DNA from 2 places in the Caballeronia sp. LjRoot29 genome. Region 1 is predicted to be linked to the other one. Evidence: predicted binding sites of a transcription regulator. Region 1 holds the regulator's gene; the other holds the start of a gene.
What was found. The regulator FliA, encoded in region 1, starts transcription of late flagellar genes. The targets are predictions, from matches to a motif close to CTAAAGTTTNNNNNNNNNNNGCCGNTA.
Positions count from the first base shown of each region.

Region 1 (5,590 bases):
CGTTGGTGTCCGCTCAATCGCAACAAGGTGATCGTGCTCGATCCGGCAATCGCGTTTGGCAACCCTGTGCTCACTGACCATGGCGTCAGAACGCATAGTGTCGCCGAGACCTTCAAGGCCGAGAAAAACAAGGAGATGGTCGCATCATTGTTTGATATCCCGCTCGCCGCAGTCGAAGCCGCCATCCGCTACGAGCAGATGGCAGCATGAAGTACTTCTTCGACAATAATCTTTCCCCGCATCTGGCTCACGCCATCCAGGAACTCTGCCGAGTGGAAAAGACTGTCGCGCGTGCCATCCATCTGCGTGATGTGCTACGTTTCGAGTGCCATGGCGGTACAGCGGCGGAAAATTCGAACAAATTCCGCTGTAGTCCATGAGCGAAGTACGACGGCCTCTATCCCCCACCCAACTCCGTCCCGTACCCCCATCCCCGTTCCCTCAAGTACTGTCGATACCCCACCGACAGTCGATCACAAACCTGATGCAACTCCGCGTGCGGATCGAGCGGAAGCCTCTTCGGCCATTGCGATTCCACTATCGGCGTGTCCTGCATCAGTATCCGCATATTGAAGTCATACAACGCTTCATCCGAGTGCGTCGACTTGTCCTCAAACACCGACACCATCCACGCCCGCGTCTCCGTTTCACTCACCGGCGACGCCACCAGCAATAGGTGCAACGCCCCCGCACCGTGCTGCGCCGCTTTCGACAGACTCGCCACCAGCGGCCGTTTCACTCGATACACATAGTAAATATCCACGCCCTCCTGTCCCGGCAATCCCGCCGGTTGCCAAAACCGGCATTGCCAAGCCTCAAGCCCGTCATCGATTGAAATTACTTCGTAATCCTGTACTTCTGCGTGCGATGCGTCACCGAGAATGCCTGTGTGCACAAACGGGAAGTGCGCCATATCGAGGAAATTCTCGACCACGCGCGGCGCCGATGAACGCACGGTCTGCGCCGCAAGATTGATCCGGCGCGCGCCCGGCCTGTCGTTTGCCGCGTACTCCGGAAAGAAATCGAGCTGACGCGACGGCTCACCAAGGCACGTCCACACCACGCCGTATTTCTCTTCCACGCGATACGTCAGCGCGCAAGCGCGCTTCGCGGGGCGTATCGACGGATTGGAGGGGATGTGGATGCACTGGCCATCGACGTCGTAACGCCAGCCATGATACGGACACGTAATCAAGCCGCCCGTCACCGATCCCAACGATAACTGCGCCCCACGATGCGGACAGCGATCACGCCAGACGTGGACATCGGTGGAGATATCGGGCGGTGCTGCCGGACCTACAGCCTCCGACGCGTTGCGCCAGACCACCAGTCGCTCGCCTGCCACTACGAACCCACGTAATTCCCCGGCGGGAACGTCGGCGCTGTTACACACAGGCAGCCATTCGCCGAGCAACGCGGCATCGCGCGCGGAGTGAGAGTCATCGGTAGCGTTTATGTCGCCAGTTGAAAGCGCGGATTCAAAGGGTTGCATCGGGCGTCGAAAAATCTACGTAGTGAATAAGAAGCCAAGAAGCCAAATGAAGGTCCGAACATCGATTCGAAAACAAGCGAGGCACAAACGCAACTCGCCAAAACAAAATACCCGGGCGCGCCGCGTGCGTACCACTCGTCCCAAGTGGATCGTAACGAATCAGCATCGGTCCGCCAAAATCTGGCTGAATCAGGCGATTTTCGGCCACTTTTTAGCGACGCAGTACGATTGCAATTCTGCACTACGCAGAAACTGCATAAAACGCGGCATCGATCAGCACATCAGGGAGACTCAGAATGGGGCAGGCGAATGACCCCTTGCATCGGCACCGCGGTTACGTGTGGTCGACTTTTCTCGATCCGGAAAAAGAGCAGGCGACGCTAAGAGTCATACTGTGCGGCCTCGCAACGGCCGTGTACGGCGTGCTGGCGTGGACCATTCCAACGCCCGCCGCCTTTGCCAGCTTCCATGCGCTCGCGCTCTATCTGATCTATGGAGTAGCGACGCGGCTAATCATCAGCAGAATGCAACGGCAGTCGAATCTGCGCCTCGCATTCACCACTGTCGCCGATCAGGCCCTGCTCACCGTGATCCTGGGTGCCGGAGGCGCACTCACCTTGCCCATGCTATGGGCGGTCTTCCTCTTTCTGATCGGCGCGGGCGGGCGTTACGGCAAGCGCACGCTGGCATTGTCGTGTGTCACGGCGATGGTGGGCATCGTCGCGTTGTCGGTGCTGCAGCCGTGGTGGATGATCAATCGCTCCGCGGCGCTCGGGATTGGCTTGAGTGTGTTCGGCGCATCGGTCTACCTCGCCGTGCTGGTCGGCCGGCTCGGCAGTGCGAACCGCGACCTCGCGCTCAAGGCGGGCACCGACCCGCTCACGGGTTTGAGCAACCGCTACATGCTGGAGCAGACCATCGGCCGGGCAATGATCGCGATATCGACGGGACAGGAAGGCGCGACCGCGTTGCTGATGATCGATCTCGACGGCTTCAAGGAAGTCAACGATACCTATGGCCACGAAGTCGGCGACGTCGTGCTGCAAACTTTCGCGGGCCTGCTGGCAAGAAGGGTAAGAACCACCGATACAGTCGCGCGGCTAGGCGGCGATGAATTTGTCGTGCTGGCGCGGCACGTGACGGGCAATCACGCGGTGCAGACGGTGGCAAACGGCGTGCACGCGGTGCTCGAGGAAATGAAGTCGGTGCAGGACCGGGTGGTGAATGTATCGGCGAGCATTGGTGCTTGCCTGATCTCGCCGGACTTGAGTCCCGGCTACAGAGATATTGCCGTGCTGATGCGCGCCGCCGATCGCGCGATGTATCGCGCCAAGTCATTGGGCAAAGGCCAGACAGAGTTCGCGGCGGACGCGGATTTCGAAACCTGACTGGTTTCCATCCGTCTTTTCATTCGCCGATACTCAAGCCTCCACGCCCGACCAAGCCTGTTCCCGCAACTTGGCCCGCAGCCGCGCAACGGCCTGGCTATGCAACTGGCAGACACGCGATTCGCTGACTTCCATCACGGCGCCAATTTCGCGCAGATTCAAGCCCTTCTCGTAGTACAAGCTCATCAGCAGCTTTTCGCGCTCAGGCAATTTATCGATTGCCTCGACCAGCGCCGAACGCAAGCTTCCATCGAGCAACGCGGAAAGCGGGTCGGCTTTATCGACGCAATAACGATCGAGAAACGGCTCGTCATCGGAAGACCGGTCGAAGTCTTCGTAATAGATCAACTGGCTGCCATGCAGATCCTGCAGCATGGCCTGATATTCGATCAGCGGCATGTTCAGATGCTCAGCCACTTCCTGCTCGCTCGCCGAGCGTCCAAGATGCTGTTCAACCTTGTGCACCGCGGATTCCACTTCGCGCGAAGTCTTGCGCATGCTGCGCGGAAGCCAGTCGTTGGCGCGCAACTCGTCGAGCATCGCGCCGCGAATCCGCTGGCTGGCGTAGGTCTCGAACTGAGCGCCTTGATCTTCTTTATAACGGCTGGCGGCATCGAGCAAACCGATCATGCCGGCCTGGATCAAGTCATCCAGATCGACGCTAGCCGGCATTTTCGCCACGAGTTGCAGGCCAAGCCGGCGCACCAACGGTGCGTAGCGGGTCAGGACCTCGGACTGTGACAGTTTTCCCTGGGCGTTATACATCGCATTCACCTTGTTCCTTCTCTTGCTGCATCACACGGACGCGGCGCTGCTCATCGCAAGCTGCATCAATGGTGTTTCCGTGCGGCGAACCGCGCCGGAGTTGATCGAGCGCTCCAATCCGTGCGGCGTTTCCGCTCGCAAGGACTGCACGGGCCATTCAAACTGCGACGCTTTCGGCATCGGCCAGTACTGCAATTCAGCGGCAATCTGCCGATAATCCCGGGCGGCCGCCGTCGCCGGAAAAGCTTCCACCGCGCAACGCGATAGTTCATGCGCCCGCGCCACGCGCGGATCTTCTGCTACGCAACCGGCAGGCATGAGTTGCACCGCGAGATAACGATTGGCGACGCCGGCGAGGTTATCGAAGGCGATTTTCGCGTCTGCGCCGTTCTTCACGTGATTCACGACAACCCGGAACCGGCCGATCGCGTGTGCGTAGTGCAGACGCTTGATGCAGGCGTACGCCTCGGTGATCGCGGCGGGCGCTACGCGGGTCACGATCACGAAGTCGTGCGCTTGCACGGCCAGATTTGAGAGCGCGCCGCTGCGATCGAGCTGGGTATCGATCAGGACGACATCGGCGGGTCCGTCAAGCAGCACCCGGCAATGCGCAGCGTCCTGGCTGATGCGTTCATCGCGAGGCGCGGCAATCACCGAAAAGCCGAACGGCGTGCGCGTGACGGCGTCCTGCAAAAAACGCTTGCCGGACAAGACCGCGCCCAGTGCACCGTTATCCGGCACCTTGGCCAGCCGGGTCACCGACAACCCGTTCTGGCGTTCATCGATTACCAGCACATCCTTGCCTTGCGCGGCGAGGGCGGACGCGAGGTTCACCACCGTCGACGTATTGCCGCTTCCGCCCATTCCACCTGCCGGGGCGCCACACACCGCGACGACCCGCGAGCCATTGCGCGTCAGCAGCCGGCGCAGGCCTTCAGCCTGATCGGACACGAACTTATCCAAAGTGAACCTCATGCAGTTCGGTGGAAGCGCGCGCGGAAAGCGCGGACAGGAGCGGCGGCACATCGTCGTCTTGCGGCACGAACGGCGAGCCGTCGCGCGGGATGCAGAAGGCGCTTTTAATCAGGAAGCGCTTGGTCGCGACATACAGGTTTTCCGGCACCTTCTGTCCCGTCGATACGTAATGCACGGGCAGCTTGTAGCGGATCACGGTGTCGAGCACGCCGCCCAGGTTCGTGGCTTCGTCGAGCTTGGTCAGGATGCAGCCCGCGAGCGGCGGCTGGTCCGGCGTGCTCTGGTACGCCTGAACTACTTCGTTTAACGTATCGCCGTGGCTGGTTGCGTTGAGCAGCAGCAGGCGTTGCACCGGATGGCCGGCGCCGCACAACATGGCGATGTGATCGGCCACAGTGCGGTCACGCTGGCTCATGCCAATCGTGTCGATGAGAACAATGTGCTTGTTACGCAGTTCGGAGAGCGCGAGTTGAAGGTCGCCCGCGTCTTTCACCGCATGCACCGATACCCCGAGGATCTTGCCGAAAATACGCAGCTGTTCGTGCGCGCCGATCCGGTAGCTGTCGGTGGTAAGCAGCGCGACCTTGCTGGCGCCAAAGCGCATTACGCAGCGCGCGGCGAGCTTGGCGGTGGTCGTGGTCTTGCCTACGCCCGTCGGTCCCATCAGCGCGAAAACGCCGCCGCGGTTCATCATCGATTCTTCGCTGTCCATGACGGGCAGGTTGTTTTCGAGCACTTGCTGAACCCATTCCATCGACGCTTCGGCTTGTTCGATCTCCGGCATGTTGTCGATCAGCATCCGGACCAGTTGCGCGGAGAAACCAGCAGCGAACAGGCGCTTGGTCAGTGCGGCGTGGTTCGGGCTGCGGCGTTGGCGATCACCCCACAGCAAGCCGGCGAAGTGCTCTTCCATCATGCCGCGCATCGACGACAGTTCATTCATGACGGTGTCGTTCACGACTTGCTCCAT
Region 1 covers NZ_CAXUPU020000005.1:67,504-73,093, reverse strand. The annotation lists gene ACSQ83_RS07780 (DUF433 domain-containing protein) at 1-210, shown strand, start outside; gene ACSQ83_RS07775 (hypothetical protein) at 207-380, shown strand; gene ACSQ83_RS07770 (Rieske 2Fe-2S domain-containing protein) at 398-1,492, opposite strand; gene ACSQ83_RS07765 (GGDEF domain-containing protein) at 1,789-2,880, shown strand; gene ACSQ83_RS07760 (RNA polymerase sigma factor FliA) at 2,914-3,645, opposite strand; gene ACSQ83_RS07755 (MinD/ParA family ATP-binding protein) at 3,676-4,608, opposite strand; gene flhF (flagellar biosynthesis protein FlhF) at 4,601-5,590, opposite strand, start outside.

Region 2 (5,590 bases), on a different contig from region 1:
TTTTGTGCTCTGCTATAACGCGTTGGATAACGATGCGCTGCAATTATCGTTTCCAATCAAGTCGACGCCGCGATTCCTACTACTCCCGAACGGCGTCCGGTCTCCAAGCGACTAAAAAAGTTAGCCGATCGCCACTCGGCGCAAAATCGGCCGCTTGGCGGCTTGCAACAAGGCGGTATAGCTTTCGACGTAGTTCAGCGCCATGGTCTTCGCACTAAAGCGACGTTCGAACTGCGCACGAATCTCGGTGCGCGAGAGCTCATCCAGGCGCTGGAGCGCGCCGACTGCGCCCTGCACATCCTCGCAAATGAAGCCCGTCACGCCGTGGTCGATCACTTCCGGCACCGACCCGCGATTGAACGCGATCACCGGCGTACCGCACGCCATTGCTTCGATCATCACCAGGCCGAAAGGCTCCGACCAGTCGATCGGGAACAGCAGTGCCTTCGCGCCCGACAAAAACTCCGGCTTTTGCTGCTCGTTGATCTCGCCAACAAACTCGACGCTCGCCTTCGATTCAGCAAGCAGCGGTTCGATCACGGTCTTGAAATACTCCTGGTCAACCTTGTCCACCTTGGCGGCAATCTTCAACGGAAGACCGCTTTGAGCCGCGATCTTGATGGCGAGATCGGCGCGCTTTTCCGGGCAGATACGACCCAGGAACGCGAGATATTCCGGCTTCTTGTGCGTTTGCGGCGTCAGCAGATTTTCCGGCAGCCCGTGATAAATCGTGTTGAGCCAGCCGGCCTGCGGCAGCGGGACGCGCTGGGAATCGGAGATCGATACAACCGATGCATCAGGAAATGCGCTGAATACAGGCTGCAATTCGGGCAGATCCAGACGGCCGTGAAGCGTCGTCAGAAACGGCGTGTCCATTTGCGAGAACACCGAGAACGGCATGTAGTCGAGGTGGAAGTGAAGCACGTCGAACTCATGCGCCCGACGGCGTACGTTCTCTAGCAGCAGCGCGTGCGGCGCATTCCAGTCGCGGATAGACGGATCGAGGCGAAGTGCGCGCGGCCACGCGGCTTCGAGCTTCGCCTTGGTCTGCGAGTCGCCGCTCGCGAACAGGGTCACGTCGTGGCCGAGATCAACCAGCGCGTCCGTTAGGTACGAGACAACGCGCTCGGTGCCGCCGTAGAACTTCGGGGGGACTGCTTCGTGCAACGGTGCAATTTGTGCGATACGCATAACGTGACTCTCCTGTTCGTGAGGGCTTCGATGCACGGCGTCCAGTCGAAAATCAAACGCTAGCGAATGAAAACCGGTGAAGCCTTGCGGACGGGCCAGCGTCAATGCTGCCGCCCCCGGAAAAATAGGACCCGGATGAATCGGGTTATCCCTTACGACCCATTATCGAGATGACTCCGTGCATCAACGAGTCATTTTTCAAACGCTTAACCTTGTTACAGGGCGAAACACCGGCCGTTACGAAAGTTGGATAGTGGCCGAAGCCCCTTATACGGCAAGCGATTGCGCGTCCGTCATCAAATTGCGCGGTGCAAGATGCATTGCCCAGGACGCAAGATATAGCAAGGCGTGTGCCACCGCCCAGGCAGGCTGGCCGTACTCCGTATGCTCCTGCGCGGACCTCGGTTGTAGAAACACATGCGTATCGCGTAAAGATTTGGCAGAGGCTGCCGTCAACCAGACGTTAGCCGCATGGTCAGCCAGCTCGCTTGGAAAACGGCTCGTCCAATCGTAACGGGCAAATGCTTGCTTACAATTAATTGCCGATCTGTAAGCTTAAAATCGGCACTTTTGCCCGAGTTTTTGCTGCCTCGGCTCAAAAGCCTGGCGACGCGACCGGGCCGGACGGTCAGTCAATCGCCTGAGGCTTGAATGCGCCGCCAATCAAGACGCTGCTAGGCGCCGACCTGCCATCCCCCTCCGCTATTTCCCTTCAAAGTTTTCCAGCCACTTGCCGTAAACCACTTAACGGCGGTTTCGCCGATGCAACCATGAGGGTTCGACTGTGCTGATTTTCATCGGAACACTAGTGACGCTGTTGTCCGTCTTCGGCGGTTATGCGCTGGAAGGCGGCCACCTTGGCGCATTGGTCCAGCCCGTTGAAATCCTGATGATCGCGGGCGCCGGTGTGGGCGCGTTCATCCTCGGCAACGGCATGAAGACGATCAAGTCGACGCTGCGCGTGATCCCGACGCTCTTCAAAGGCTCGAAGTACAACAAGGACGTGTACATGGAGCTGATGGCGCTGCTCTATGTCCTGCTCGCGAAAGCACGCAAGGAAGGCACGCTGACGCTCGAGTCCGATATCGACGATCCGGCTAAAAGCCCGATCTTCGGCCAGTACCCGAAGATCCTGGCGGATCGGCATATCGTCGAATTCCTGACTGATTATTTGCGCCTGATGGTTGGCGGCAACATGAACGCGTTCGAGATCGAAAGCCTCATGGATGAGGAAATCGAGACGCATCACGCGGAAGGCGAAGGCCCGGCGCAGGCGCTGCACAAGGTAGGCGACGCGATGCCGGCGTTCGGTATTGTCGCGGCCGTGATGGGCGTGGTTCACACCATGGCGTCCGCCGATCAGCCGCCGGCCATCCTCGGCGAAATGATCGCGCAGGCGCTGGTCGGGACGTTCCTCGGCATCTTGCTGTCCTATGGGTTGATCGGCCCGCTCGCGAGCGTCGCGGAACAGCGCGTGGCGGAGTCGACGAAGATGTTCCAGTGCATCAAGGTGACGATCCTGGCAAGCCTGAACGGCTACGCACCGGCTATCGCGGTGGAATTCGGCCGCAAAGTGCTCTTCTCCACTGAGCGTCCGTCGTTCTCCGAACTGGAAGAACACGTGCGCCGCGTGAAAGCGAAGTAACCGCCTTTCACGACCGAGCACCCGAGCCCGCCATGTCGACCAATAAAGATCGTCCGATTTTCATCAAGCGCGTCATATCGAGCAAGAAGGCGCATCACGGCGGCGCGTGGAAGCTGGCGTACGCCGACTTCATGACGGCAATGATGGCGTTTTTCCTGTTGATGTGGCTGCTGAGCGCGGTGTCGCCAGTGCAGCGCCAGGGGATCGCCGAGTATTTCAACATGCCGCTCAAGAACGCGATCATGGGCGGGCAGAAGAGCGGCATGGACTCCAGCATTATCGACGGCGGCGGGCGCGATATTTCCAGCCCCGAGCCGGGCACCACCCGCATGAGCGACGGCACGCGGCGCGTGGACCGGCTCGATGAGCAGACGTTGAGAGCCGCGCAAGGCGAACTCGAACGGCGCGATCAGGCCCGCCTGCGCGACTTGCAGATCAAGCTCTTGTCCGCGATCGAAGCGAACCCGGTGTTGCGCCAGTTCAGGCAGCAGATCCGGATTGATTCGACGCAGCAGGGTCTGCGCATTGAGATCGTCGATACCCAAAAGCGCCCGATGTTCGCGCTCGCCAGCAACAACGTGGAGCCCTACATGCGCGACATCCTGCGCGAGATCGGCAAGGCGCTGAATGACGTGCCGAACCGGATCGTGGTGCAGGGCCACACTGACGCCACGCAATACGCGGGCGGCGAAAAGGGCTACAGCAACTGGGAGTTGTCGGCGGATCGCGCGAATGCGTCACGGCGCGAGCTGATCTCGGGCGGCATGGATGAATCGAAGGTGCTGCGCGTGCTTGGACTGGCATCGACGCAAAACCTGAACAAGCAGGATGCTTTCGATCCCGAGAACCGGCGCATCAGCATTCTCGTGTTGAACCACAAGTCGGAAGAGTCCATGACGCGCGAAAGCATGCCGGCAACCACGATTACCAGCAACGCGGGCAGCCCGGACGAGCTCAAGCCCAACCTTGGCTCGCTGGCGCCTGGACTGCCAGCCAAACCGGCGGCGCCGTGACGCCGGCAACACCAGACACGCTCGCGAAAGTGAAAGTACAAGAGCACGAGAGCACGACTAGAACATCGGACAGAGGGCGGCACACATCATGATCAAGAACATTCTGGCTGTCGACGACTCGGCTGCCATGCGGCAAATCCTTTCGGCGACGTTTGTCGCGGCGGGGTATCGCGTGGTGCTGGCCATGGATGGCGCGGAAGCCTACGAAGCGGCGCTCGCCGAACAGTTTGACCTCGTGATCACCGACCAGAACATGCCGGCAATGAGCGGCCTGGAACTGATCGGGAAATTGCGCGGACATCGTGCGTATGCGAATACGCCGATCCTCGTGCTGACGACCGAGTCGAGCGAGCCGTTCAAAGCATCCGCGCGCGCAGTGGGCGCGACGGGCTGGCTGGAAAAGCCGTTCGACCCCGACATGCTGACCGAGCTGGTTGCCACGTTGTCGGGCGCGGAACATCCGCACTGAAGCAAACCGTTTTTGCATGAAGCATCAAGCACGAAATATCAGGCATGAAATATCAAGCACGAAGAAGACATTAGTTTCTACGACGCGCATAGCGACGACAGACAAGGCATCCGGTGGTGACCCAGGCATGACACTCGACATTACGCAGTTCTATCAAACATTCTTCGACGAAGCCGACGAGCTGCTGGCGGATATGGAGGGGTTGCTGCTCGCGCTGGATCTGGCGAACCCCGATCCCGAGGATCTCGGCGCGATCTTTCGCGCAGCACATTCGATCAAGGGCGGCGCGGCCACGTTTGGTTTCTCGGCGCTGACCGAGACCACGCACATCCTCGAATCGCTGCTCGATCGGGCGCGCAATAACGAACTGGTCCTGCGCAGCGACATGATCGATACGTTCCTTGAAACCAAGGACGTGCTGTCGGATCAGCTCAACGCATATCGTGCCAGTGCCGAGCCGGACGCAGCGGCCGCGAGGGCGATCTGCGCGAAGCTCGAATTCTTGCGGGACAACGATCCGGCCGACGGCGCAGGCGCTGCTGAAGCGGCGCAGCCGGAGCCGTCGTTCAGCGAAGCTGCCGCTATCGCTCAGGATCTCGCGCAAGTCGCGATGGCGCTCGGGCCGAACGAGCCGCCGCCGCATGTTGTCGAGCAGGCGAATGATGTGGTCGAGGAAGAGGGCGAGTGGGCGGAATTTCCGGCTGTCGATGGAACGTCAGACGCAAGCCAGGACGGGCCTCACATGAAAATTACGTTGCGGGGGGTAGGGGAGAAGGACCAGGCTCTGCTGACTGAAGAGCTTGGAAACCTGGGTAGTGTTGTCGGTGAATTGAAGTCGGGCAGTGACTTGACGCTGTGGCTCGACTCCGATGTATCCGCCGACGATATCGTCGCCGTGTGCTGTTTCGTGATCGATGAAGCGCAGATCGCGGTCGGCCGCGGCAACGCAGCGGATGCGACATCCGGTGGCGCGTCGCAAGCCGCTGCGGAGCAAGAAAAGCTGAACGAGGTGGCAACTGAAGCACCCGCACCTGAGAAGACGGAACCGGTGGCGGCCGCGGCTGTCACCGAGTCCCGCAACAAGACAACCGCAAGCCCTGCGGTGAGCGAAGTTCAAGACGCACCGAAGGCGCCGGAAGGCGACAAGAAAACGAAAGCCGCCGCGCCCGCTGCCGCGGAAGGCAGCTCGATCCGCGTGGGTGTGGAGAAGGTCGATCAATTGATCAACCTCGTTGGCGAACTGGTGATTACGCAGGCCATGCTTGCCGAAAC
Region 2 covers NZ_CAXUPU020000026.1:47,897-53,486, reverse strand. The annotation lists gene ACSQ83_RS24660 (glycosyltransferase family 4 protein) at 121-1,191, opposite strand; gene motA (flagellar motor stator protein MotA) at 1,976-2,836, shown strand; gene motB (flagellar motor protein MotB) at 2,869-3,849, shown strand; gene ACSQ83_RS24645 (response regulator) at 3,938-4,318, shown strand; gene cheA (chemotaxis protein CheA) at 4,446-5,590, shown strand, end outside.
Region 2: the regulator FliA is predicted to act here: its motif matches at 1,904-1,930, upstream of motA (flagellar motor stator protein MotA).